One region of the Streptomyces sp. 11-1-2 genome, then DNA from elsewhere that is predicted to be linked to it. Evidence: riboswitches for the same ligand, from Rfam matches in the RefSeq annotation. Region 1 holds a riboswitch; each other region holds the start of a gene.
What was found. A riboswitch is a leader RNA that binds a small molecule or an ion and turns the genes downstream of it on or off. The one in region 1 is predicted to bind S-adenosylmethionine.

Region 1 (7,451 bases):
CTCCGCACATCTGGAGCCCGGCATCTCGCGGGTGCTGGTGGCGGTGCTGGGCACAGTGCTGTTCTTCTGGTGGTCGCAGCGGCTGCTGCTCGGTGGGCGGATCAGCTGGGGCGCCCTGCTGCCCGGCGCGCTGGCCACCGGCGTCGGGCTGCTGGGGCTGCGGGTCTTCTCCCAGCTGGTGTTCTCCCCGCTGATCGCCTCCAACGCCGTCTCCTACGGCCCGGTCGGCACCGTCCTGGTCGTCCAGTCCTGGCTGGTCGGAGTCGGATTCGTGGTCTTCGGCGGTGCGCTGCTGGGCCGGGTGCTGTACGAGGAGTATCTGCGGATGGTGGCATGGCGCCGCAAGCGGCGGCGCGACCGGGCCAAAGCGGCGCCACCGGCGGACTGACGCCCTGGCCGACGATCACGCGGGAGTGGCCCGCGAACCCTGGCGCGACGCCTCCCGCCGGTGGTCGCTTCCATGATCGTCAAGCCCGGGGCCGGACCCGAAACGCCGTCGCCCCGGGCCGGGCGCGCCTGGCATGCTGGCGGTGTGAACGGACCCGAGATCCATCTCAGTCTCGCTCCTGAACTGCGATTCTTCGCCGTCCAGGAGCGGCGCCGGCCCTGGACGGCCGTGGTCACCGACGGCGCCTCCACCCTCGGCCATGTCGTCGAGTCGCTCGGGGTCCCGCTCACCGAGGTCGGCCGGCTGGTGGTGAACGGCGAGGAGACCGCCGTCTCGCATGTGCCGAGCGCGGGGGAGACCGTGGAGGTCCATCCGGTCGTCCGCCCGCAGCGGGTGCCGGGCGCCCCGCTGCGCTTTCTGCTCGATGTGCACCTGGGCACGCTCGCGCGCCGGCTGCGGCTGCTGGGTGTGGACGCCGCGTACGAGAGCGAGGACATCGGCGACCCCGAGCTCGCCGCGCGCTCCGCCGCCCAGCGCCGGGTGCTGCTCTCCCGCGACCGGGGGCTGTTGCGCCGCCGTGAGCTGTGGGCCGGGGCGTATGTCTACAGCGACCGCCCCGATGAGCAACTGGGGGACGTCCTCGGCCGGTTCACCCCGAGCCTCGCGCCCTGGACCCGCTGCACCGCCTGCAACGGCCCGCTGGAGGACGCCGACAAGGAGTCGGTCCGGGAGCTGCTCCAGCACGGCACCCGGCGCACGTACGAGGTCTTCGCCCGCTGCACGGTCTGCGAGCGGGTCTACTGGCGTGGCGCCCACCACGCCCGGCTGGAGGCCATTGTGGCCGGGGCGATGGACGAGTTCGGCGACGCCCGGCCCGCCCTGCCCTGAGCGGAGCCGCCGGGCAGGGCGCCTGGTCCTGGGCGCGAACTCAGGACACGTCGTCCTGGAGGGCCTCCGGAATCGTGGTGTGAAAGGCCGGATGGGCGTGCAGCCGCCGCACATAGGCGCGCAGCCGCCCATGGCGGGAGACCCGCTGGGCGGCGTCGGCGTCCGGGCGGAGCCGGTGCTCGGTGTCGAGCTGGACGAGGGCCACCCACAGGTCCACATCGGCGGCGGTCAGCTCGTCCCCCAGTGCGTACGGCGCGGTCGCGAGCCTGCGGTCGAGTCGGCCGAGGGCGGTCAGCAGCCGCTCCAGCGCGGCGTCCCGGCACTCCGCCTCGCGCGCCGTCCCGGCCTGCCGCGCCGCGTGGGTGACATCCTCGTCGAGGAGTTCACGGAGGGCGTCGATGTCCGCGGCGCGGGGCGCCGGGCGCAACCGGGGACGTCCCGGTCCGCCGTGGTCGCTCAGGTGGCCGGCGAGGTCGCGCAGGATGTCGGGCGTGTGGTTGCTGACGACACGTCCGGTCCAGCCGTCGCACAGCGCGGGCGCGTCCACCGGTCCGCCGTAGCGGTGCCAGGTGGCCTCGTAGGCCCCGCGCAGTGCGGCGAACGCTTCGGGGGTGTCGTCCGGGAGCCCGACGAGGGTGGTGGCGACGGTGTCCCGCAGCCCGAGCAGATCGAGGGTGATGGAGACGCGCAGCGAGAGCGGACAGCTCGCGGAGAGATAGAGCCGATAGCGATGCGGCACCGGATAGAAACCACCGGCGAGGTCGACGCCGATGCGGCTGCGGAAGCGGTGCGGCGGAGTGGGCGGGGCGATCCGGGGGCGGGGCGAGCAGGGGTGGGGGTCGAGAAGAGCGGCAGGACCTGAACTGACCGGAAACGTCTCGGACATGGCTCTCCAAGGCAAGGACGGAGCCCCGGCCCGCCGGTCTGGGCGGCGCCGATGGCGCAACGGAAGGGAAGCCCGCGCGGGGCGTTCGCCGGGACGGTGCCGGGACACACCCGATCCCGGCGCGGTGGGCCGCGCTCGGTGACCGCGTCGATTCAGCCGGCTGGACTGGCGGCGCTGCAGATGCGCAGCAGATCGATGTGCAGACGCCTGGTCAGGAGGTGGCGACGGCGTAGCGGGGACCACGGCCGGGGACGCCGACGGGCGCAGTCCTCGTCGCTGTCGGTCCTGGGCATCTCACCGATCCCATCATCGGGGGCTCGCGAGGCAGCGAGACCGCGCTTGTCCCGTCCACACCGACGGAACCTGGTCGTCACCCGGGGGCACCCCGTCGCGGGAGAAGGGTTGCCTGTCAGCGAGCCGGGGCCGATGACCCACCTGAGCGGGGATTCCGCACGGTGGGCACTGACAATCGTGACCGTCCCTGACAGTGTCGTCGCGCTCCGCGACGGCGTCAACCCATGCCGGGATGGCCAACGCGGGCCGATGGCACGGTGGATGTCCGCTCAGCGGAACGGCCGCCGCGCGCCGCCGGTGGCCCGCTCGATGAGGACCATGGCCGCGTCGTCCGCCAGCCGTCCCTCGGCATGCCGGACCAGGGCGTGGCGCAGCCGGTCCAGGTACTCGCCCGGGGTGGCGCCGTCCAGCGTCTCCATGGTCCGGTGCAGCGGAAAGAACTCGTTGTAGTGGTTGCGGGCCTCGACCACGCCGTCGGTGTGCAGCAACAGCCGGTCACCGGGCAGGAACGGAAAGGTCTCGACGCAGATCGGGGGAGGGCTGAGGAACTCCTCGAGGCCGAGCGGCGGCAGCGGGCGCGCCGGGTCCAGGGAGCGCACCTTGCGCTCGCGCATCACCAGGGGCGGCGGATGCCCGCGGTTGATCAGCTCGACCAGCGACTCGTCCGACACCTGGGCGAGGAGCACGGTGACGAACTGCTCCGCCAACTCCTGCGGGTCCTGGAGCTGGGAGCGGTCCAGCAGCTCGTACTCGCGCGCCAGCGCGGCCGCACAGCGGTGCATCACCTCGGCCAGGTCCTGCTCGTAGTGCACCGCCTCCCGGAAGGCGCCCACCACGGCCGCGGCGGACCGTACCGCGGCCAGCCCCTTTCCCCGCACATCGCCGACGATCAGCCGCACTCCGTAGCGGGTGCACATCGCCTCGTAGAGGTCCCCGCCGATCTGCGCGTCGCGCTCGGCCGCCAAATAGACGCTGGCGGTGTTCACGACACCGATCCGGGCGGGCAGCGGCCGCAGCACCACGTTCTGGGACACCTGGGCGATCCGGCGGATTTGGGCCAGCTCGCGGTCCCGGCGCACCCGCACCGCGCTGGTCGCCACGCTCGCGAGCGCCACCACCAGCAGGGCCAGCAGATTCGCGTACACCATCTCGCTGCCCCAGACATTGTTGTGGGTGGCGGTGATCGCGCTCACCGCGGTGGCCAGCAGCGCCACCCCGCCGGTGCCGAACGGCCCCATGGTCACCGCCGCCAGCGCCGGCGCCGGGGAGAGCAGGGGGCCGGTGTAGAGGGTGTGCACGGGGGAGAGCTCAATGCTGAGCACCGCCGCCAGGACCAGGAACGGCAGACACCGTGTGACCGCGAACAGCGTATGGCTGCGACCGCTCGCCCCCGGGGCGAAGCGCATGAATCGCATAACTTGGACCTTATCTGATGAAAGCCGCTAAGGGGGTGGTTCTCCGTAACGCGCGACGGAGGCCCCGGGCGTAGCCTGACGCTATGCCCGAGCTACCGGATGTCGAGGGGTTCCGGCGAACGCTGGCCTCCTGCGCCCAGGGCCACCGCGTCGAGCGGGCGGAGGTCGCCGACGCGGGCGTGCTGCACGGGGTGACCGCGCAGCGGCTGAAGCGCGATCTCAAGGGCCGCCGCTTCGCCGCGCCGCGCCGCCACGGCAAGTGGCTGATCGCCCCCACCGACGGGCCCACGGTCGTGGTGCACTTCGGCATGACCGGGCGGCTGGTCTGCGGGGCGGACTCCGAACCGGGCGGCCGGTTCGAGCGCGTCGCCTTCGACCTCGACGACGGCCACCGCCTCGGCTACGAGGACCAGCGCAAACTCCAGGGCATCTGGCTCGCCGCCACCGACGCCGACGTCGACCGGATCCTCGGCGATCAGGGCCCGGACGCGCTCTCCCTGAGCCGGGCCGATCTCGACCGGCTGCTGGCGGGGCGGCGCGGACGCGTCAAGACCACGCTGACCGACCAGACCGTGATCGCCGGGCTCGGCAACCTGCTCGGCGACGAGATCCTGTGGCGGGCCCGGATCCATCCGCAGCGGCCGGCCAACGCGCTGACCGACGACGAGCACGAACGGCTCCACACCGCGATACGCGAGGTCCTGCGCGCCTCGGTGCGGGCGGGGCGGGTGCCGGACGACCCGGACTGGCTCACCGGACAGCGCGACGACCCGGACCCGCACTGCCCCCGCTGTGGCCATCCGCTGCGGCGCGGCCGGATCGCGGGGCGGACCAGCCTGTGGTGCCCCCACTGCCAGCGGGACGGCGGCTGACGCCCGCCCGGGGCGACCCGCGGCCCGCTCGGCGCCCTCGCGCCCGATCGATCAGGACACCCACGCCTTGTACGACATCACGTCGCCCGCCTTCAGCTTGTACTCCGGATCGTCCCGGGTGACGGTCTCCTCGACGTCCAGCACGTTGCCGTCGTCCGGATCGAGGACGATCAGGTACCGCATCCCGGAGGAAGCGGGGGTGAACCGGAACGCCTGCCCCACCCGGCCGAGCCGGTCGGTGACCTTGCCCGCCGGGCGCAGCCCCTCGATCCGGGACAGCAGGGCCACGATGTCCGCCCGCTGGCGCGGACCGGGAGTCCACACCTCGAGAAACGCCTCGATGGCCGAGATCAGCTCCGCCGAGTCGTCGTCCGCGCCCGGGGACCAGGCGGCGAGATAGGCGCGCAGTGCCGAGGCCCCGGCCGGAGGATCCTCGAAGTAGCTCTCGTTGGCCCCGTTGATACCGGCCGGATACTTCGCCTCGCGCAGCACCTTGCCGTCGTGGACCGCACGTGGCGGCGTACCGTCGGCGATCACCGGGCGGTCCGGGTGGCGCGGATCGACGGCCACTTCCAGGAGCGAACCGCTGCCGTCGGCGTTCCAGCGGGTCAGGGACTCCTGCGGAAAAGTCACCGCGTCCTTCCCCGACTTCATGCTCAGCGACCAGGTCCGCAGATGGCTGCCCCTCCTGCTCTTCTCGGCGGAGCTCTCGGCCGCGGCCCGCGCCCGCCGGACGATCTCGGTCAGCGATACGTCCGCCCGGGAGGCATGCGCCACCAGCGGCAGCGGCCTGGACGCGGCCACGGCGGAGGGGGAGCCGGTGCCCGAGACGGTCAGCGCGAGGGCGAGGATCGTCGCGGCCGCCACGGCCTCCAGGCTCCAGACCGCGCGCCGGACGGTACGGCGCCCCCGGTCCCGGGACGGCAGCCGCCGCAGCAGCAGCTCGGCGCGCGCGTCCAGCGGCCGGTCCCGCCAGGGGCCGGTGTCGGCGGACACGGGGTTGGCCTCGCGGAGCAGATCCAGTTCGTCGGTCATGCGTGTCCATCCTTGTGGGCCTTGTCGGCCCTGTCAGCCCAGCCGGCCATGTCGCCCTTGCCGCTCGTGCACCCCAGCGAGACCCGGTCGTCCCGGCGCGGGGTCTCTATCTGCTCCCGCAGCCGCCGCCGTGCCCGGTGCAGCCGCATCGCCGCGGCGGACCGGCCGCACCCCAGCACGATGGCGAGCTCCTCGACGGTCAGCTCCTCCCACGCCGTCAGCCGCAGCACCTCCTGGTCGGCCTCGGCGAGCCGGGACAGCGCCTCCAGCACCCAGGAGCCCGGCCGTTCCGCGTCCGGGCTCGCCACGGTGCGCCCGCCGCGCGTCACCTCGTGGTGGCCCAGCTTGGCCAGCAGCCTGCGGTAACGGCCCTTGCCGCGCACGGTGTTGGCCAGACAGTGCCGGGCCACCCCGTACAGCCAAGGCAGTGGTGACTCGGGCAGTTCGGCCCGGCGCCGCCAGGCCACCGCGAAGACCTCGGCGACGACTTCCTCGACCTCCCATGCCTGGTCGTCCAGCCGCCGTGCCACAAAACGGCTGACCGCCCAGTAATGCTCACGGTAGGCGGCGTCGAAGGCGTCGTCGGTGCTCATGATCCGAAGGTGTCCGGCACACCTCGGATCATCACACCCCGGAGCGAGAAATAGGCAACAGCTGTCGGAGTGACGGTTCGAGGGGCGCCGGACACCTAGCGGTCATGAGGAACAACACCGTTGTCGCGGCGGGACCGGCCGCCCCGCCGTCGCGCCGTCCCGGCCCAGGGTCCACGGCCGTCAGATGGCTGACCACCACCGATCACAAGACGATCGGGACGCTCTACCTGATCACGTCGTTCGCCTTCTTCTGCATCGGCGGGGTGATGGCGCTGCTGATGCGCGCCGAGCTGGCCCGGCCGGGCACGCAGATCATGTCGAACGAGCAGTTCAACCAGGCGTTCACCATGCATGGCACGATCATGCTGCTGATGTTCGCCACCCCGCTGTTCGCGGGGTTCGCCAACTGGATCATGCCGCTGCAGATCGGTGCGCCCGATGTGGCGTTCCCGCGGCTGAACATGTTCGCGTACTGGCTGTATCTCTTCGGCTCGCTGATAGCGGTGGGCGGGTTCCTGACCCCGCAGGGCGCGGCCGACTTCGGCTGGTTCGCCTACTCCCCGCTGTCGGACGCGGTGCGTTCCCCCGGGGCGGGCGCGGACATGTGGATCATGGGTCTGGCCCTTTCGGGCTTCGGCACCATCCTCGGCTCGGTCAACTTCATCACCACGATCATCTGCATGCGCGCTCCGGGCATGACGATGTTCCGCATGCCGATTTTCACCTGGAATGTGCTGCTGACCGGTGTGCTGGTGCTGCTGGCCTTCCCGGTGCTGGCCGCCGCGCTGTTCGCCCTGGAGGCGGACCGCCAATTCGGCGCGCAGGTCTTCGACGCGGCCAATGGCGGTGCGCTGCTCTGGCAGCATCTCTTCTGGTTCTTCGGTCATCCGGAGGTCTATATCATCGCGCTGCCGTTCTTCGGCATCATCTCCGAGGTCATTCCGGTCTTCTCCCGGAAGCCGATGTTCGGCTATATCTCGCTCATCGCGGCGACGGTTTCCATCGCGGGCCTTTCGGTCACCGTCTGGGCGCACCATATGTATGTCACCGGCGGTGTGCTGCTGCCGTTCTTCTCCTTCA
Region 2 (7,451 bases), 4.6 Mb from region 1:
AGCTGGAGAGCGCCGAGTTCTACCCGGCCGACAAGACCTCCTGGGCGGAGGTCAGCAAGCTGTTCAAGCAGAAGATCGGCTCGACCGTGGCCAAGGGCGGCGACCCGACGAGCGTGCTGGGCCAGATCCAGCGCGAGGCCGACGCCATGGAGAATGCGGGGGCATGACAGTGGACACGCCCGCCCCCGGCCCTTCCGACGACCCTGCCGACAAGGGCGAGGGCGGGGGCGAGGGCCGGGGCGGGGAGCAGGACGGGGGCCGGGACCAGGTCGAGAGTCCGGCTGAGGGGCAGGACCAGGAACCGGGCCCGGGTGACGGGCTGTCCGACCGCGACGTGGCCGTGCTCGCCGTGGAGCGACGCGGCTGGCCGGGCCCCGGCGCCAAGGAGCGTGCGATACGGGAGCGGCTGGGCATCTCCCCGACCCGCTACTACCAGCTGCTGAACGCGCTGCTGGACGACCCCAGGGCCCTGGAGCACGACCCGGTGACCGTCAACCGGCTGCGGCGGGTCAGGGACGAGCGCCGCGAACGGCGCTGACGTCTATCGGGGGAGGGATGGCCGGGGCGGTTCACCGGCGGGGCGGCTAGGGGCTGTTCACGGGTGGGACGTCCCTGGGCGGTTCACCGGCGGGACCTCCCTGCGCCGTTCACCGGCGGGATGATGCCCGGGGGAAGCCCGTGGTGCCGCCGGGCCCGGTAGGGTCACCGCTATGGGCAGCGCTATGGGCAGTCACCCCCTCCCCGTACCTACCACCGCCGCCGGCCGCGAGGGCCTCGCCGCCCTCCTCGAACGGCCCGGCCGCGCCGTTGTCGGACTCGACTTCGACGGCACCCTCGCCGAGATCGTCCCTGACCCCGACCGGGCCCGCGCCCACCCCGGCGCCGTCCCCGCGCTCTCCCGGCTGGCCCCGTGGCTGCGCTCCGCCGCGGTGATCACCGGCCGTCCGGCCGAGGTCGCCGTCCGGTACGGCGGCTTCGCCGGGGCCGAGGGGCTGCACGGGCTCGTCGTCCTCGGTCTCTATGGCGCCGAGCGCTGGGACGCGGCGAGCGGCGCCGTCCAGGCACCCGAACCGCACCCCGGCGTCGCCGCCGTCCAGGCCGAACTCCCCGTCGTCCTCGATGAGTACGGCGCTTCGCAGGGCACCTGGATCGAGGACAAGGGCCGCGCCGTCGCCGTCCACACCCGCCGTGCCGAGGACCCGCAGGCCACGTTCGAGCTGCTGCGCGCGCCGCTGCACGTCCTGGCCGAGCGCCATGGGCTGATCGTCGAGCCGGGCCGACTGGTGCTGGAGCTGCGGCCCCCGGGCATGGACAAGGGCGTCGCGCTCACGGAGTACGTACGGCGGACGGGCGCGGAAGCCGTGCTCTACGCGGGCGACGACCTGGGCGACCTGGCCGCGTTCGCGGCGGTGGAGCGGCTGCGCGAGGAGGGTGTGCCGGGGGTGCTGGTGTGCAGCGGCAGCACGGAGGTGACCGAACTCGCCAAGCGGGCCGACCTGGTGGTCGACGGCCCGGCGGGCGTGGTGGAGCTGCTGTCGTCCCTGGCCGACGCGGTCAGCGGCGCCAACGCCTCGTAGAGCCCGCCCGGACCGCGCCGGTCACCTCGTAAGTCCGTGGCTCAGAAGCCCGCCGCCACCGCGAAACCCTCGCCCCTACAGCGCCCGCAACTGCGCCAGGAACCATGCCTGGGGCGGCAGCGCGGTCGCGGCGGCGGCGAGTCGCTTCGTACGGTCCGCGCGCTCGCCGTCGCTCATGCGCAGCGCCTCGTCCAGCGCCCGGGCCGTGGCCTCCACGTCGTACGGGTTCACCACCAGCGCGTCGTCGCCCAGCTCGGCGTACGCCCCCGCCTCCCGCGACAGCACCAGGGCGCATCCTCGCTCGGAGACCACCGGGACCTCCTTGGCCACCAGGTTCATCCCGTCCCGGATGGGGTTGACCAGGGCCACGTCCGCCAGTCGGTAGGCCGCGAGCGACCGTGCGAAGTCGTCCTTCACATGCAGGGCGACCGGGGTCCAGCCCTCCGTGCCGTACTCGGCGTTGATCTTGTCCGCGAGCCGCCGCACCCGCTCGGTGTAGTCGCGGTAGACCGCGAGGTCCTGGCGGGAGGGGTAGGCGAAGGCCACATGCACCACGCGCTCCCGCCACTCGGGGTGGGTCTCCAGCAGCCGCCGGTAGGCCAGCAGCCCGCGCACGATGTTCTTGGACAGCTCGGTGCGGTCCACCCGGACGATCGACTTCCGGTCCGGCCCGATCTGCGCCCGCAGACTGGCCAGCCGTTCGTCCACATCCGCCTGCCGCGACCGCTGCCGCAGGAAGTCCGCGTCCGCGCCCAGGCCGTGGACGCCCAGTCGGGTCTCCCGCCCCTCGAAGCGCACGGCCGTCGGCGGGCCGTCGCCGTCTCCGTCACCGTCCCGGACGATCTCCGCGCCCAGCACGGCCGCGCAGCAGTCGGCGAAGGCGCCGGCCCAGCGCTCGGTGAGGAACGCGGCGCGGTCGCCGCCGAGGATGCCGCGCAGCACACCCGCCGCGACGTCGTCCGGCAGCAGCCGGTAGTAGTCCGGCGGGGCCCAGGGGGTGTGCGAGAAGTGACCGATCCGCAGGTCGGGGCGGAGTTCGCGGAGCATCGCGGGCACCAGCGCCAGGTGGTAGTCCTGCACCAGGACGACGGCCTCGTCCACCGCTTCCTCGGCGAGCGCGTCCGCGAAGGCCGCGTTATAGGTCTCGTAAGCCGCCCACTGGTCGGCGAACTCCGCGTCGAAGACCGGCTCGACCGGGGTCTGGTAGAGCAGATGGTGAACGAACCACAGCACCGAATTGGCGATGCCGTTGTACGCGGCGGCGAAGACATCCGGCGCGATGTCGAGCATCCGCACCTGCTGGCCGCCGGTGTCACCGGGGTTCAGATGGCTGTCCCCTGCGCGCCGGGCCGCCTCGCGATCACCCTCCCCGAGCGCCGCGCACACCCACACCGCGTTCGCGTCCGGGCCGATGGCGCTGAGGCCGGAGACCAGCCCGCCACCGCCGCGCCGGGCGGTGAGCGAGCCGTCCTCGCCCAGGCTGTACGAGACCGGACCGCGATTGGACGCGACCAGGATCGGGGCGGTGCGCGGAACTGCCATGTCGCGAGCCTAGCCAGCCGCGGCCCCGCGCAAACGTACGTACGGTTTCTTGCCCCGTAGGAGCCATCGCCTGATACCGGGGCCCGGGGTCATCACGCCGCGCCGCCCGGGTGCGTCACGCCGCGCGCCGCTCCGCGTACTCCGGTATCTCGATCATCGGTGGCCGCTCCTCGGTGTCCACGGCCGTGGTGCGCGGCTCGAAGCCGTTGTCGCCCCGGTCGAACTGGGTCAGCCGCGGACGCACCAAATGGCCCCGGGCCAGCCGCAACTGCGCGGTGCGGTAGATCGCGGCCGCCATCCGGCCGAGTGCCAGCCCGTCCTGGTGGCGGTGTTTGCGCACCCCGATGTCCACCTGGCCGAGCGCGTCGAGACCCACCGTGTGCAGCGCGTCGACCAGCAGCCCCAGCTCGACCCCGTAGCCGACCGGGAAGGGCAGCCGCTCCAGCAGCGTGCGGCGCGCCGCGTACTCACCGCCCAGCGGCTGGACGAATCCGGCCAGCTGGGGCCAGTGCAGATTCAGCAGCGGGCGGGCGACCAGCTCGGTGACCCGGCCGCCCTGGCCCGCCAGCTCCCCGAGCGGGCGGTCGTACATGCCCTTCACGAGCTGCAGCGTGGGGTCGGTCAGCAGCGGACCGACGATCCCCGAGACGAAGCGCGGATCGAATTCCCGCAGGTCGGCGTCGATGAAGCAGATGATGTCGCCGCTCGTGGCCAGCAGGGACCGCCACAGCACCTCGCCCTTGCCGGGCAGCACGGGCAGCCGGGGGAGCAGCGAGTCGCGGGGGACGACGGTGGCGCCCGCCGCCGTGGCGACCTCGGCGGTGCGGTCCGTCGAGCCGGAGTCCAGCACCACCAGCTCGTCCACCAGCGGTGCCGACTCGCCCATCAGCTCCCGGCGGATCGTCGCGGCGATCTCGCCGACCGTGGCCTCCTCGTTCAGGGCGGGCAGGACCACGCTCAGGGTCGTCGCCGAGCCCCGCTTCGCATCCAGCAGGCGGTCCAGCGGCCGGTCGTCGGCCGACCAGGAGCGGTGCTTCAGCCAGCGCTCCACCTCATCCAGCACCTGTGTCTCTCCCTGCCGTGGTCGCTGTGATCCATCTCGCGCATCGGACGGCTAGCTCAACCATCCGGGCCGTCGGTTACAGTCTTGAACAACGCACATGGCCGTCGTATGTCGGGGTCGACCTCGGTGTTTACCGAGGAAGCCCGTGATGATGCCGTGCTGACAAACGCCCGGGTCCGCCCGGTGCCATACCGCTCATCCAGAGGGGCAGAGGGAACGGCCCGTTGAAGCCCCGGCAACCCTCCAGCTGATCTCGCATTCCGCAGCGAGGCTCCCAGCTCGGGAAGGTGCCAATTCCGTCTCGTGGCGAAATGCGTCGCGAGGAAGATGAGGAGAAAGGGCCTCGCCATCCATGGCTGTGCAGTCAGTAGAAAGCTCAACCACTTCCTCCACCTCCGACGCCTCCGGTGCCTTCGGTCCCGCCATCGCATTGTCCTGTCGGGAGTGCGGTGAGCGGTTCGATCTGGGCCCGATCTTCGCGTGTGAGGTCTGTTTCGGGCCGCTCGAGGTCGCGTACGAGCTGCCGGCCGGCGACCCGGAGGAGCTGCGCCGGCGCATCGAAGCCGGTCCGAACAGCATCTGGCGCTATGCCCCGCTGCTGCCCGTCCCGGCAGACGTGGCGGACCTGCCCAGCCTGCACCCCGGTTTCACCCAGCTGGTCAAGGCCGACAACCTCGCCCGTGAGCTCGGCGTCACCGGTGAACTGCACATCAAGGACGACTCCGGGAACCCCACCCATTCCTTCAAGGACCGGGTCGTCGCCATCGCCGTCCAGGCCGCCCGCACCTTCGGCTTCACCACCCTCTCCTGCTCCTCCACCGGCAACCTCGCCGGCGCGGTCGGTGCCGCGGCCGCCCGTGCGGGATTCCGCTCCTGCGTCTTCATCCCGCACGACCTGGAGGCGGGCAAGGTCGTCATGGCCGCGGTCTACGGCGGTGAGCTGGTCGGCATCGAGGGCAACTACGACGACGTCAACCGCTTCTGCAGCGAGCTGATCGGCGACCCGGTGGGCGAGGGCTGGGGCTTCGTCAACGTCAATCTGCGGCCGTACTACGGCGAGGGTTCCAAGACCCTGGCGTACGAGATCTGCGAGCAGCTCGGCTGGCGGCTGCCGGACCAGATCGTCATCCCGATCGCCTCGGGCTCCCAGCTCACCAAGATCGACAAGGGGCTGAAGGAGCTGATCGCGATCGGTCTGGTCGAGGACAAGCCCTACAAGATCTTCGGCGCCCAGGCCGAGGGCTGCTCCCCGGTCTCCGCCGCCTTCAAGGCCGGCCATGACGTCGTCCGGCCGCAGAAGCCGCAGACCATCGCCAAGTCGCTGGCCATCGGCAACCCCGCGGACGGCCCTTACGTCCTGGACATCGCCCGCCGTACGGGCGGCGCGGTGGAGGACGTGAACGACGAGCAGATCGTCGACGCGATCAAGCTGCTCGCCCGCACCGAGGGGATCTTCGCGGAGACCGCGGGCGGGGTGACCGTCGGCGTGACCAAGAAGCTGATCGAGGACGGTCTGCTCGACCCGTCCCTGACGACCGTCGTGCTCAACACCGGCGACGGCCTCAAGACCCTCGACGCGGTGGCCCCCACCACGGGTCCCTCCGCCATCATCCGCCCCACCCTTGACTCGTTCCGAGAGGCTGGTCTCGCATGAGCGTCAACGTCCGAATCCCGACCATCCTGCGCACCTACACCGCCGGTCAGGCCGAGGTCCCCGCCGAGGGCGCGACCCTCGCCGAGGTCCTGGCGGACCTGGAGAAGAACCACCAGGGCATCGCGGCCCGCGTGCTGGACGACACCGGCAAGCTCCGCCGCTTCGTCAACGTCTACGTCAATGACGACGACGTCCGCTTCGCCGATGGCCTGGCCACGGCTACCCCGGACGGTGCCGGGATCTCGATCATCCCGGCGGTCGCGGGCGGCTGCTGACCCCGCGTCCACCCTCCTCACCTTTGGCATCGCCCCGTCCGGGGACAACCGGACGGGGCGATTCCGTGTGTGGAATCGCGATACAGTTGCCCTGATTCCCCGATGGCCCCCGGGCCGGAACCACATATGAGAACTCGTCAAGTTGTGCGTAAAGTGTGAGCGCGAATTGTCGGGTTGGTTCCCTATGTCCCGCCCGGCTTGCCCGAACTTCACATAAATTCTCACTTTTAACCGTTCGGCCGTGCCCAGAATTCTCGTCCGATTGACCTGTTGCAGAGGGCGTTGGGACGGATACATTCAGCGGCGGTCGACGCGTTCCGGCGCACACCCCCCACATCCGGGGGGTGAGGTCTGACCCGGGTCCGCGGAGTGCGGTCCTGCGCAAGGGCCAGCAATAGGGGAGTTAGGAATGGCTCAGGGCACCGTCAAGTGGTTCAACGCGGAGAAGGGGTACGGCTTCATCGCGGTCGACGGTGGTGCGGACGTGTTCGTCCACTACAGCGCGATCCAGATGGACGGGTACCGCACCCTCGAGGAAGGCCAGCGGGTCGAGTTCGAGATCTCGCAGGGTCAGAAGGGCCCGCAGGCCGACATGGTCCGCGTGGCCGTAGGCTGACGCGCCGACGCGACGCAGCTGAACAGTACAGTCCGAAGGGTCCGTGTCCCGGCCAGGGTACGGACCCTTCGGCGTGTCCGCGCTGATCGTTACGGGGTTGATGCAGGGGGCGGATGGCCTCCGGCCGCTTGCGCCCGCCCGTCACCCGGCCGCCACCCCCCAAGGATGGCCTCCGGCCGCTTGCACTCTATAGGTCCGAGTGCTAATCATTGGCGTTAGCACTCTGACGTTGAGAGTGACAGAAGGACCGGGTCGGTGAGGCCCGCCAGGCCATGCGGGGCAAGGAACCGCACGGTAGGCAGGCCGTCCGTCGCGGGCGCCAGCGCGGTCCGGAGCAATCCACCCCGTCTTGGGAGGACCACTTCACATGGCCAAGATCATCGCGTTCGACGAGGAGGCGCGGCGCGGCCTCGAGCGCGGGATGAACCAGCTCGCCGACGCCGTCAAGGTCACCCTCGGCCCCAAGGGCCGTAACGTCGTCCTCGAGAAGAAGTGGGGCGCCCCCACGATCACCAACGATGGTGTTTCCATCGCCAAGGAGATCGAGCTCGAGGACGCGTACGAGAAGATCGGCGCCGAGCTGGTCAAGGAGGTCGCGAAGAAGACGGACGACGTCGCCGGTGACGGCACGACGACCGCGACCGTCCTCGCCCAGGCGCTGGTCAAGGAGGGCCTCCGCAACGTCGCCGCGGGTGCCAACCCGATGGCGCTCAAGCGCGGTATC
Region 3 (7,451 bases), 6.5 Mb from region 1:
CGCGCTCCTTGGCGGTCAGGGTGTTGAGGAGGTTCCGGGCCTTGGACAGCTTGCCCTGGATCTCGTCCTTCTTCTTGCCGAGCGCCTTACGGGTGTCCGCCAGGTCCTGCAGCTTGGTGGACGCCTCCTCGCGCTGCTGCTTGAGGGTGCGCTGCTTGTCGGCGATCTTCCGCAGGGACTCGGCCTGCTTGCCGCTCAGCTGGCTGAGGGTGGACGCCTTCTCGAGGTAGGTGTCCGGGTCGGAGGAGAGGAGAAGCTGCACCGAGGGGTCGATGCCGCCGGAGCGGTACTGGGCGGTGGCCATCGAACCCAGGCCGTTGCGCAGCTTGTTCAGGTCCTCCTGGCCGCGCGCCACCTTGTCCTGCAGATCGCCGACCTGCTTCTCCAGCTTCTGCTGCTTTTCCTTGGCGCCGTTGTACTTCTCGGTCGCCTGCTCCGCCTCTTCGTAGAGCTTGTCGACCTGCTCCTTGACGTCCTTCTTGTCCTGCTTCGGAGCGGCCTGGGCGGCCTGGGAAGTGAGAGCGACGGCGGCTGCCGCGGTCGCGGTAAGGACGGTTACCCGAGTGCGGCTCGGCTGCTTGGGTCGACGGTGGGACGCCACGAAGGCGAGCTCCTTCTTCCTCCAGCCGCCTACCGGGAGTTGGTGGGGTTGTGAAGCCCCGGCTCCGCGACAGGGCGCGGACTCGGCGGTACCTTCGCTGTCACCCCGGATGGGTGATCAACCGCGCGAAGGTTCGAGCCGACCTTAGTGACCCCGCCGTGATCCGTTCAAATCCCAACGGCAAAAAAGTCGCTCCGGAAGCGCATCTTTTACGAATGTCACACGGGCAGTGATGGTCGATTGACGCTCCGCTGACATCAGACGGGTTCGAGGCCGACCTCTGAAGGGAGTTCGGGCCCGGAGCCACAGAAGCCCAGAAACCCTGAATCCGGGGATACGGGAATAACGGAGATACGGGCTACGACCCCTCAGGTACGGGCAAGTCGCTTCAGCAGCAACGCGGATGCCACGGGGCGCGCTCCGGCGCGCGCCACCCCGTCGGCCACCTCACGGTCGGTGGACACCACCACCACCGGCCGGCCCGGCGGCTCCGCCCGCACGATCTGGCGGATCAACTCGTCCGCCGTCACCCCCGGCTTGCTGAACAGCACCCGCACCCCGCGCGGCGGCGCGAGCAGCACCGGCGCGGCCAGCTCGGCCCCGTCGAAGACACAGGTCATCTCCGCGCCCGTCTGGGCCGCGAGCACCGCGAGACCGCCCAGCAGCCGCAGCCGCTGCTTCTCCAACGGCATCGTGGGATAGCCGGTCTTGGTGACGTTGTAGCCGTCCACCACCAGATGCGCCTGCGGCAGCGCGAGCAGCTGGTCCAGCAGGGCCGGGTCCATCTCCGACAGCGCCCTGGTCGCTATGTCCTTCGGTGTCATCTTCCCCGGCTCCACGGCGTCCACCATGTCCGCCGGGCGCATCGACGCGGGCGGCAGGGCCAGTTCGCGCCGCAGCCCCTGGGCCGCGTCCAGCACCGTGTCCAGCAGCAGCCGCAGCCGCATGTCCTCCACGCTGCGCCCCTCGCGCACCGCCCGCCGGCTGGCCTCCAGCGCCGACTCCGCCTCCGCGAGTCGGGCCCGCAGCCGCCGTGCCTCGCTGTCCGCGGTGGCCTGACGGGCCGCCGCCTCCGCCCGTACGGACTCCAGCTCGGCCTCGGCCTTGCGCACCGCGGCCGCGCCCCGCCGCACATCGCTCTGCGCGCTGCGCAGCTTGCGCTGCAGCCCGTCGTTCTCCTTGCGGGCGGCCTCCAACTCGGTGCGCGTCCGCTCCGTCTCGTGCCGGGTGGCCGCCTTGGCCTCGGCGAGTTCGTCGCGCAGCCGCTGCAGCTCGCGCGCCGCCTCCTCACCGGCCCGCTCGGCGGAGGCCCGCTGGGCCTCCTCGCCCGCCGCCTCGACCAGCTTGACCCAGCCCACCGGCCGCAGCACATAGGCCACCGCCGCCACATCCACCGGATCGGCCGCGGCGGGCGGCGATCCGCCCTCGATGGCGTCGGCCAGCTCCCGCTGGGTCTCCCGCAGCCGTCCCGCGATCCGCTGCCGGAAGACGGGGTCGCTCTCCACCGCGGCGGCCATCGCGTTGCCCGCGAACTTGGCGCGGCGGGTCGGGGTGAAACGGGCGTACTGCCGCAGCTGGGTGGGCAGCTCGGTGACCGTCAGGCCGCCGAAGGTGTCCGCGACCAGCGCCACCACCCGCCGCCGCACTCCTTCCGGCAGCGGGCGGTCCAGCGCCTCGGTGACGCTCTCGGCATCACCGGCCGCCCCGGGGTCACCGGTCCGCTCCACCACCTGTCATCGCTCCGTTCTCAGGCGCTCGGGCCGGTGCCGGGGCGGTCCACGAGTTCAACCTGGTCGACCGCGTTGCACCAGCGACAGCGCACTGACTCAATGGTCTCACTGAGCACCTCGCGTTCCTCGACACCGGGTTCCCCGGCCAAGTCGAGATGCACATACTCCACGGCTCTGGTCGAGCGGGTCACATCGAACCGGGTGAGGTTGCCGCACAGTGTGCAACGCCAGCGGGTCTGGGCGGTCGGCAGGGGCACGGCCATGATTGCGGGTCCTCGCTTCTCGGCTCGTCGGCGGCGTCCTGTAACCCTACGGCCTGAGCCTTGCCCCGCGCCGGGCCCGTCCCGCCCGCGTCCCGGGCAGGAGCGCGGCGGGGCGCTCTGTGCAGGTTGCGCCCGGTACGGAATGATCTGACCATGATCGAGACGTCGTCGGGGCGCGACCGCCCCTGGATGGCGGGGCCCGGCCGCCCGTGGGTGACATACGGCCTGATCGTCAGCTGCTGCCTGCTCTTCGTCATCGGACCGGCCTCGGGGCTCAACCCCGGCTATGGCACGGGCGGGCGGCTGGTGGAGGCCCAGTCCACGTACTTCGAGCGCTGGGGAGTGGTGCCCAGCGCCCTGTGGAGCGGCGCCCCCGATCAGCCGCTCGCCCCGCTGACCGCGCTGTTCGTGCACGGAAACTGGCTGCATCTGCTCGGCAACATGCTGTTTCTCTACGTCTTCGGGGCGATGACCGAGGAGCGGATGGGACGAGTCCAGTTCGCCGTCTTCTACCTCGTCACGGGCTATCTGGCGCTGCTCGGCTACGCCGCCGCGCACGCCGACTCCGCCCAGACCCTGGTGGGCGCCTCCGGGTCCATTTCCGGGGTACTCGGCGCCTTCCTGTGGCTGTTTCCCCGGGCCAGGGTGACCAGTCTCTTTCCGTTTCTGTTCTTTCTGCCGCTGCGCTTTCCTGCCTGGGCGGTGCTGATCTTCTGGGTGGCCCTCCAGTGGCTGGCCGCCCGGCAGGCCGACGACCGCCCCGGCGTCGCCTATCTCGCCCATCTCGTGGGCTTCACGCTCGGCTTTCTCTACGCGTGGGGGCGGTTCGGGCGGAGGGCTAAGCGGTCTTGGGCAAGTCCGGGTGGGTGAAGGAGGGGGGACCGCCCAGGCCCGCCAGGGCCGAGGGGGAGGGGCGAGGGGCAAGCATGGGCGTGCCCCGTGAGGAGAGCGCGGGGGGCACCGCCCAGCGGTAGCTGAGGGAGGTGCTGCGCGCGACGAGCGGGGTGCGGCCAGGCGCCGCCCATCGCCCCGCGACGCCGCCCGGGCTTGCTCAAGACCCCTTAGAGTGGGCGGCGCAGCCAGGGCCAGTGAGGGAGAAAGCCAGCCGTGATCACTTCGATCGTGCTCATCAAGACCAGCGTGGACCGGATTCCGGAGACCGCCGAGAAGATCGCCGCGCTGGAGAACGTGAGCGAGGTCTACTCGGTCACCGGCGCACACGATCTGATCGCCATGGTGCGGGTGGCCCGGCACGACGACCTCGCGGACATCATCACCGGCCAGATCAGCAAGCTGCCGGGGGTGGCCTCGACCGAGACGCACATCGCCTTCCGGACGTACTCGCAGCACGACCTCGAGGCGGCGTTCGCGATCGGCCTCGACGGCTAGCGCCACGCCCTCGGCGCCTCGGCCCCGGGGCCCCGGCCCCGGGCCCCGGGACCCAGCGGCTCCCTCAGCCCCGCCGCCCCGGGCCCAGGGGCTCAGCCGCGGTCCGGGACGCAGCGGCCGTCCTCGGTGCGGTAGCTCCACCGGGCACCCTCGCGCACCAGCTCCTTCACGGCGCCCACGAACCGCTCGACATGCTCGTCCGGGGTGCCCGCCCCGAAGCTGACCCGGATCGCGTTCAGCGAGCGCTCCCCCGGCGCGGCCTCCGGCGCGCCGCATTCGCCCGGCTCGTCGGGCTCGCTGTCCAGCAGGGTGCGGACCAGCGGATGCGCGCAGAAGAGCCCGTCGCGTACGCCGATGCCGTACTCCGCGGAGAGCGCCGCCGCGAAGTGGGAGCTGTTCCATCCCTCCACCACGAACGACAGCACGCCGACCCGGGGGGCGTCGTCGCCGAACAGCGAGAGCACCCGCACCTCGGGCACCTCGGCCAGCCCCGCCCGCACCTTCTCGATCAGCTCCCGCTCACGGGCGACCAGGCCCTCGAAACCGGCCTCGGCCAGCGCCCTGCACGCCGACGCGATCGCGTAGACGCCGATGACGTTCGGCGAGCCCGCCTCGTGCCGGGCGGCGGTGGTGTGCCACTCGACGTCGACGCCCCCGTCGTCCCTGCGCGTCACCTTACGGCTGGCACCACCGCCCGCCAGATACGGCCGGGCCGCCAGCAGCCAGTCCGCGCGCCCGGCCAGCACACCGGCGCCGAAGGGGGCATACAGCTTGTGCCCGGAGAAGGCCACCCAGTCGACGTCCGCCTCCGCGATGTCCACGGGGTGGTGGGGGGCGAGCTGCGCGGCGTCCAGGACGATACGGGCGCCGTGTGCGTGCGCGGCCGCGGCCAGCTCCCGCACCGGCCACAGCTCACCGGTCACATTGGACGCGCCGGTCACGCAGACCAGCGCCGGGCCCTCGGCGCGCCCCGCGAGCGCCTGCTCCAGCGTCTCCACCGCCTGCCGCGGGGAGCGCGGGGCGCTGAGGTAGCGGACGGTGACGTCGTCCCGCTGCTCCCACGGCAGCAGCGAGGCGTGGTGCTCGGTCTCGAAGACGAAGACCTCGGTGCCCCGCGGCGCCACGGCGGCCAGAAGGTTGAGCGAATCGGTGGTGGAGCGGGTGAAGACGACCTGGTCGTCCTCGCGGCAGCCGAGGAAGGCGGCGACGTCCTTACGGCTGTTCTCGAAGAGGTCTGTGGAGAGCTGCGAGAGGTAGCCCGCCCCGCGGTGCACGCTGCCGTAGTAGGGCGCGTAGGCGGCGATGTCGTCCCAGACCCGCCGCAGCGCGGGGGCGCTGGCGGCGTAGTCGAGCGCCGCGTAGGTCACCTCGCCCCCGGTGACCAGGGGCACCAGGACATCGCTGCCCAGCACGGGCAGCGGCTCACAGGCGGCGACGGAGGAATCGGCGGAGGCGGCGGAAGCGGAAGCGGTGGCAGCAGGGCGCGCGGACATGGCGAAGTCTCCCGGGAGGGTCGAAGGCGTGACGCGCACAAAGACGGCGGTAGGCGGGCCGTCAGGGCGCGGAAAGTCGCTCGACGCACGGCCACACCGCGCGGAGCACAGGAGGAGAAACGGGCCGCTCGGCCCTAGCGCATTCGCTGCATCACGGAAGAACTCCCTCGACCACCAGGACCCCTAGTGCGAGGGGTCCGCGCTTGCCGCCGGCCTCGCTGCCTGGCGGCCTGGTCATCACCCGGGGCACCCCGCCACGGACGGAGGGTTGCCGGACAGCGGGCCGGGGCCGTAGTCGCTGTCACTCGTGACCTGGTCAGGAGTATGCCATGCCGTACGACGGCGCCCATACCCTGTCCGCATCCCGGACAGGGCACGGACAGAACATGGGCGCCGTAAGGGCAACGCCTAAGCGTGGGTGGCCCGTACCCACCGCTCCAGGGCGTCGCGCGCCGCGCCCGAGTCGATGGACTCGGCGGCCCGCGCGACACCCGCCGCGATCCGCTCCGCCAGGGGCTTGTCCCCCGGCTCCGGCTCGAGCGCCACCAGCGCCGACGCCGAGTTCAGCAGCACCGCGTCCCGAACCGGGCCCCGCTCGCCCGCCAGCAGCCGGCGGGCCACATCGGCGTTGTACGAGGCGTCCGCACCGCGCAGGGCCTCCATGGGGGCCCGCTCGATGCCCACGTCCCGCGGGTCGAGGGTCTCCTGGCGCACGGCGCCGCCCCGGACCTCCCACACCTGGGAGGTCGTGGTCACGGTGAGCTCGTCCAGCCCGTCGTCGCCGCGGACGACCAGCGCGGAGGAGCCCCGCTCGGCCAGCACCCCGGCGATGATGGGCGCCATCCGGGCGTCCGCGACCCCGGTCGCCTGGCACTTCACCCGCGCCGGATTGGTCAGCGGGCCGAGCAGGTTGAACGGGGTGGCGACGCCCAGCTCGCGGCGGGCCGAGGCGACATGCCGCAGCGACGGGTGGAACTTCACCGCGAAGCAGAAGGTGATCCCCGCCTCCTCCGCGACCTCGACCACCCGCTCCGGGGTGATGTCCAGGTTGACGCCGAGCTTCTCCAGCACGTCGGAGGCGCCGCTGGCGGAGGACGAGGCGCGGTTGCCGTGCTTGACGACCCGCGCGCCGGTACCGGCGACGACCAGCGCGGACATGGTGGAGATATTGACGGTCCTGGCGCGGTCGCCGCCGGTGCCGACGATGTCCACGGTCGCCCCGGGCACCTCGATCACCTTGGCGTGTTCGTACATGGCCCGCACCAGCCCGGCCACCTCGGAGACCGTCTCGCCCTTGGCGCGCAGCGCGATCGCGAAACCGGCGATCTGGGCGTCGGTGGCCTCGCCCCGCATGATCCGGTCCATGGCCCAGGCGGTGTCGTCGGCATCGAGGTCCCGGCCGGCGATCAGCGAGCTCAGTACGTCCGGCCAGGTGCGGGCCGTCGCGGTGCTGTCGCCTCCGGCGGGGGTCACAACGTCCATGGTCCGCTCCTGGATCCGTGGGGGTGGGCAGGGAAGGGGCCGCGCACGTCAGCAGGCCCGCCGCCAGCCTATCGGCAGCACGACCAGGGCCCCGGCCGGACCGTGTGGTCCGGGCCGGGGCCCTGGTCTGTGGCGTCAGCTGACGTGCGAGAGCGGTACGGCGGAGATCAGTGGTGGCCGTGGCCGCTGGTGATCTCGTGGTACTCCTCGCGGGTCGGCTTCGGAATGACGTTGTCCTCGCCGTAGTAGCCCTTGGAGAGCTTCGAACGGACCCGCTGCGCGGGCGTCACCTTCCGCTTGACCCCGTTCTCGTCGGTCTCGGGGCCGATCTCGTAGGGCTCGGGCTGCTCGTGCTGGGTCAGCATGTGCAGCTGCTCCTGCGCGAGCGGCTCGTGGACCTCGACGAACTCACCGTGCGGCAGCCGCTTGATGATGCCGGTCTCACGGCCGTGCAGCACCTTGTCGCGGTCGCGCCGCTGGAGGCCGAGGCAGA

Region 2: another riboswitch for S-adenosylmethionine. It lies ahead of thrC (threonine synthase); the one in region 1 lies ahead of CGL27_RS42790 (glutathione S-transferase C-terminal domain-containing protein).
Region 3: another riboswitch for S-adenosylmethionine. It lies ahead of CGL27_RS14795 (aminotransferase class V-fold PLP-dependent enzyme); the one in region 1 lies ahead of CGL27_RS42790 (glutathione S-transferase C-terminal domain-containing protein).

Annotation. Positions count from the first base shown of each region.
Region 1 covers NZ_CP022545.1:9,962,518-9,969,968, forward strand. Annotated here, with positions in the region: gene CGL27_RS42780 (ribonuclease BN) at 1-388, shown strand, start outside; gene CGL27_RS42785 (Mut7-C RNAse domain-containing protein) at 533-1,276, shown strand; gene CGL27_RS42790 (glutathione S-transferase C-terminal domain-containing protein) at 1,317-2,162, opposite strand; SAM riboswitch class IV at 2,493-2,639, opposite strand; gene CGL27_RS42795 (PP2C family protein-serine/threonine phosphatase) at 2,726-3,871, opposite strand; gene CGL27_RS42800 (DNA-formamidopyrimidine glycosylase family protein) at 3,955-4,743, shown strand; gene CGL27_RS42805 (CU044_5270 family protein) at 4,795-5,778, opposite strand; gene CGL27_RS42810 (sigma-70 family RNA polymerase sigma factor) at 5,775-6,371, opposite strand; gene ctaD (cytochrome c oxidase subunit I) at 6,476-7,451, shown strand, end outside.
Region 2 covers NZ_CP022545.1:5,315,814-5,323,264, reverse strand. Annotated here, with positions in the region: gene CGL27_RS22215 (extracellular solute-binding protein) at 1-167, shown strand, start outside; gene CGL27_RS22210 (DUF3263 domain-containing protein) at 320-538, shown strand; gene otsB (trehalose-phosphatase) at 723-1,577, shown strand; gene CGL27_RS22200 (trehalose-6-phosphate synthase) at 1,653-3,119, opposite strand; gene CGL27_RS22195 (glucosyl-3-phosphoglycerate synthase) at 3,235-4,182, opposite strand; SAM riboswitch class I at 4,375-4,516, shown strand; gene thrC (threonine synthase) at 4,535-5,836, shown strand; gene CGL27_RS22185 (MoaD/ThiS family protein) at 5,833-6,111, shown strand; gene CGL27_RS22180 (cold-shock protein) at 6,521-6,727, shown strand; gene groL (chaperonin GroEL) at 7,095-7,451, shown strand, end outside.
Region 3 covers NZ_CP022545.1:3,498,082-3,505,532, forward strand. Annotated here, with positions in the region: gene CGL27_RS14770 (C40 family peptidase) at 1-601, opposite strand, end outside; gene CGL27_RS14775 (NYN domain-containing protein) at 970-2,328, opposite strand; gene CGL27_RS14780 (hypothetical protein) at 2,349-2,594, opposite strand; gene CGL27_RS14785 (rhomboid family intramembrane serine protease) at 2,748-3,464, shown strand; gene CGL27_RS14790 (Lrp/AsnC ligand binding domain-containing protein) at 3,702-3,983, shown strand; gene CGL27_RS14795 (aminotransferase class V-fold PLP-dependent enzyme) at 4,076-5,476, opposite strand; SAM riboswitch class IV at 5,671-5,789, opposite strand; gene trpD (anthranilate phosphoribosyltransferase) at 5,885-6,958, opposite strand; gene CGL27_RS14805 (cytochrome bc complex cytochrome b subunit) at 7,126-7,451, opposite strand, start outside.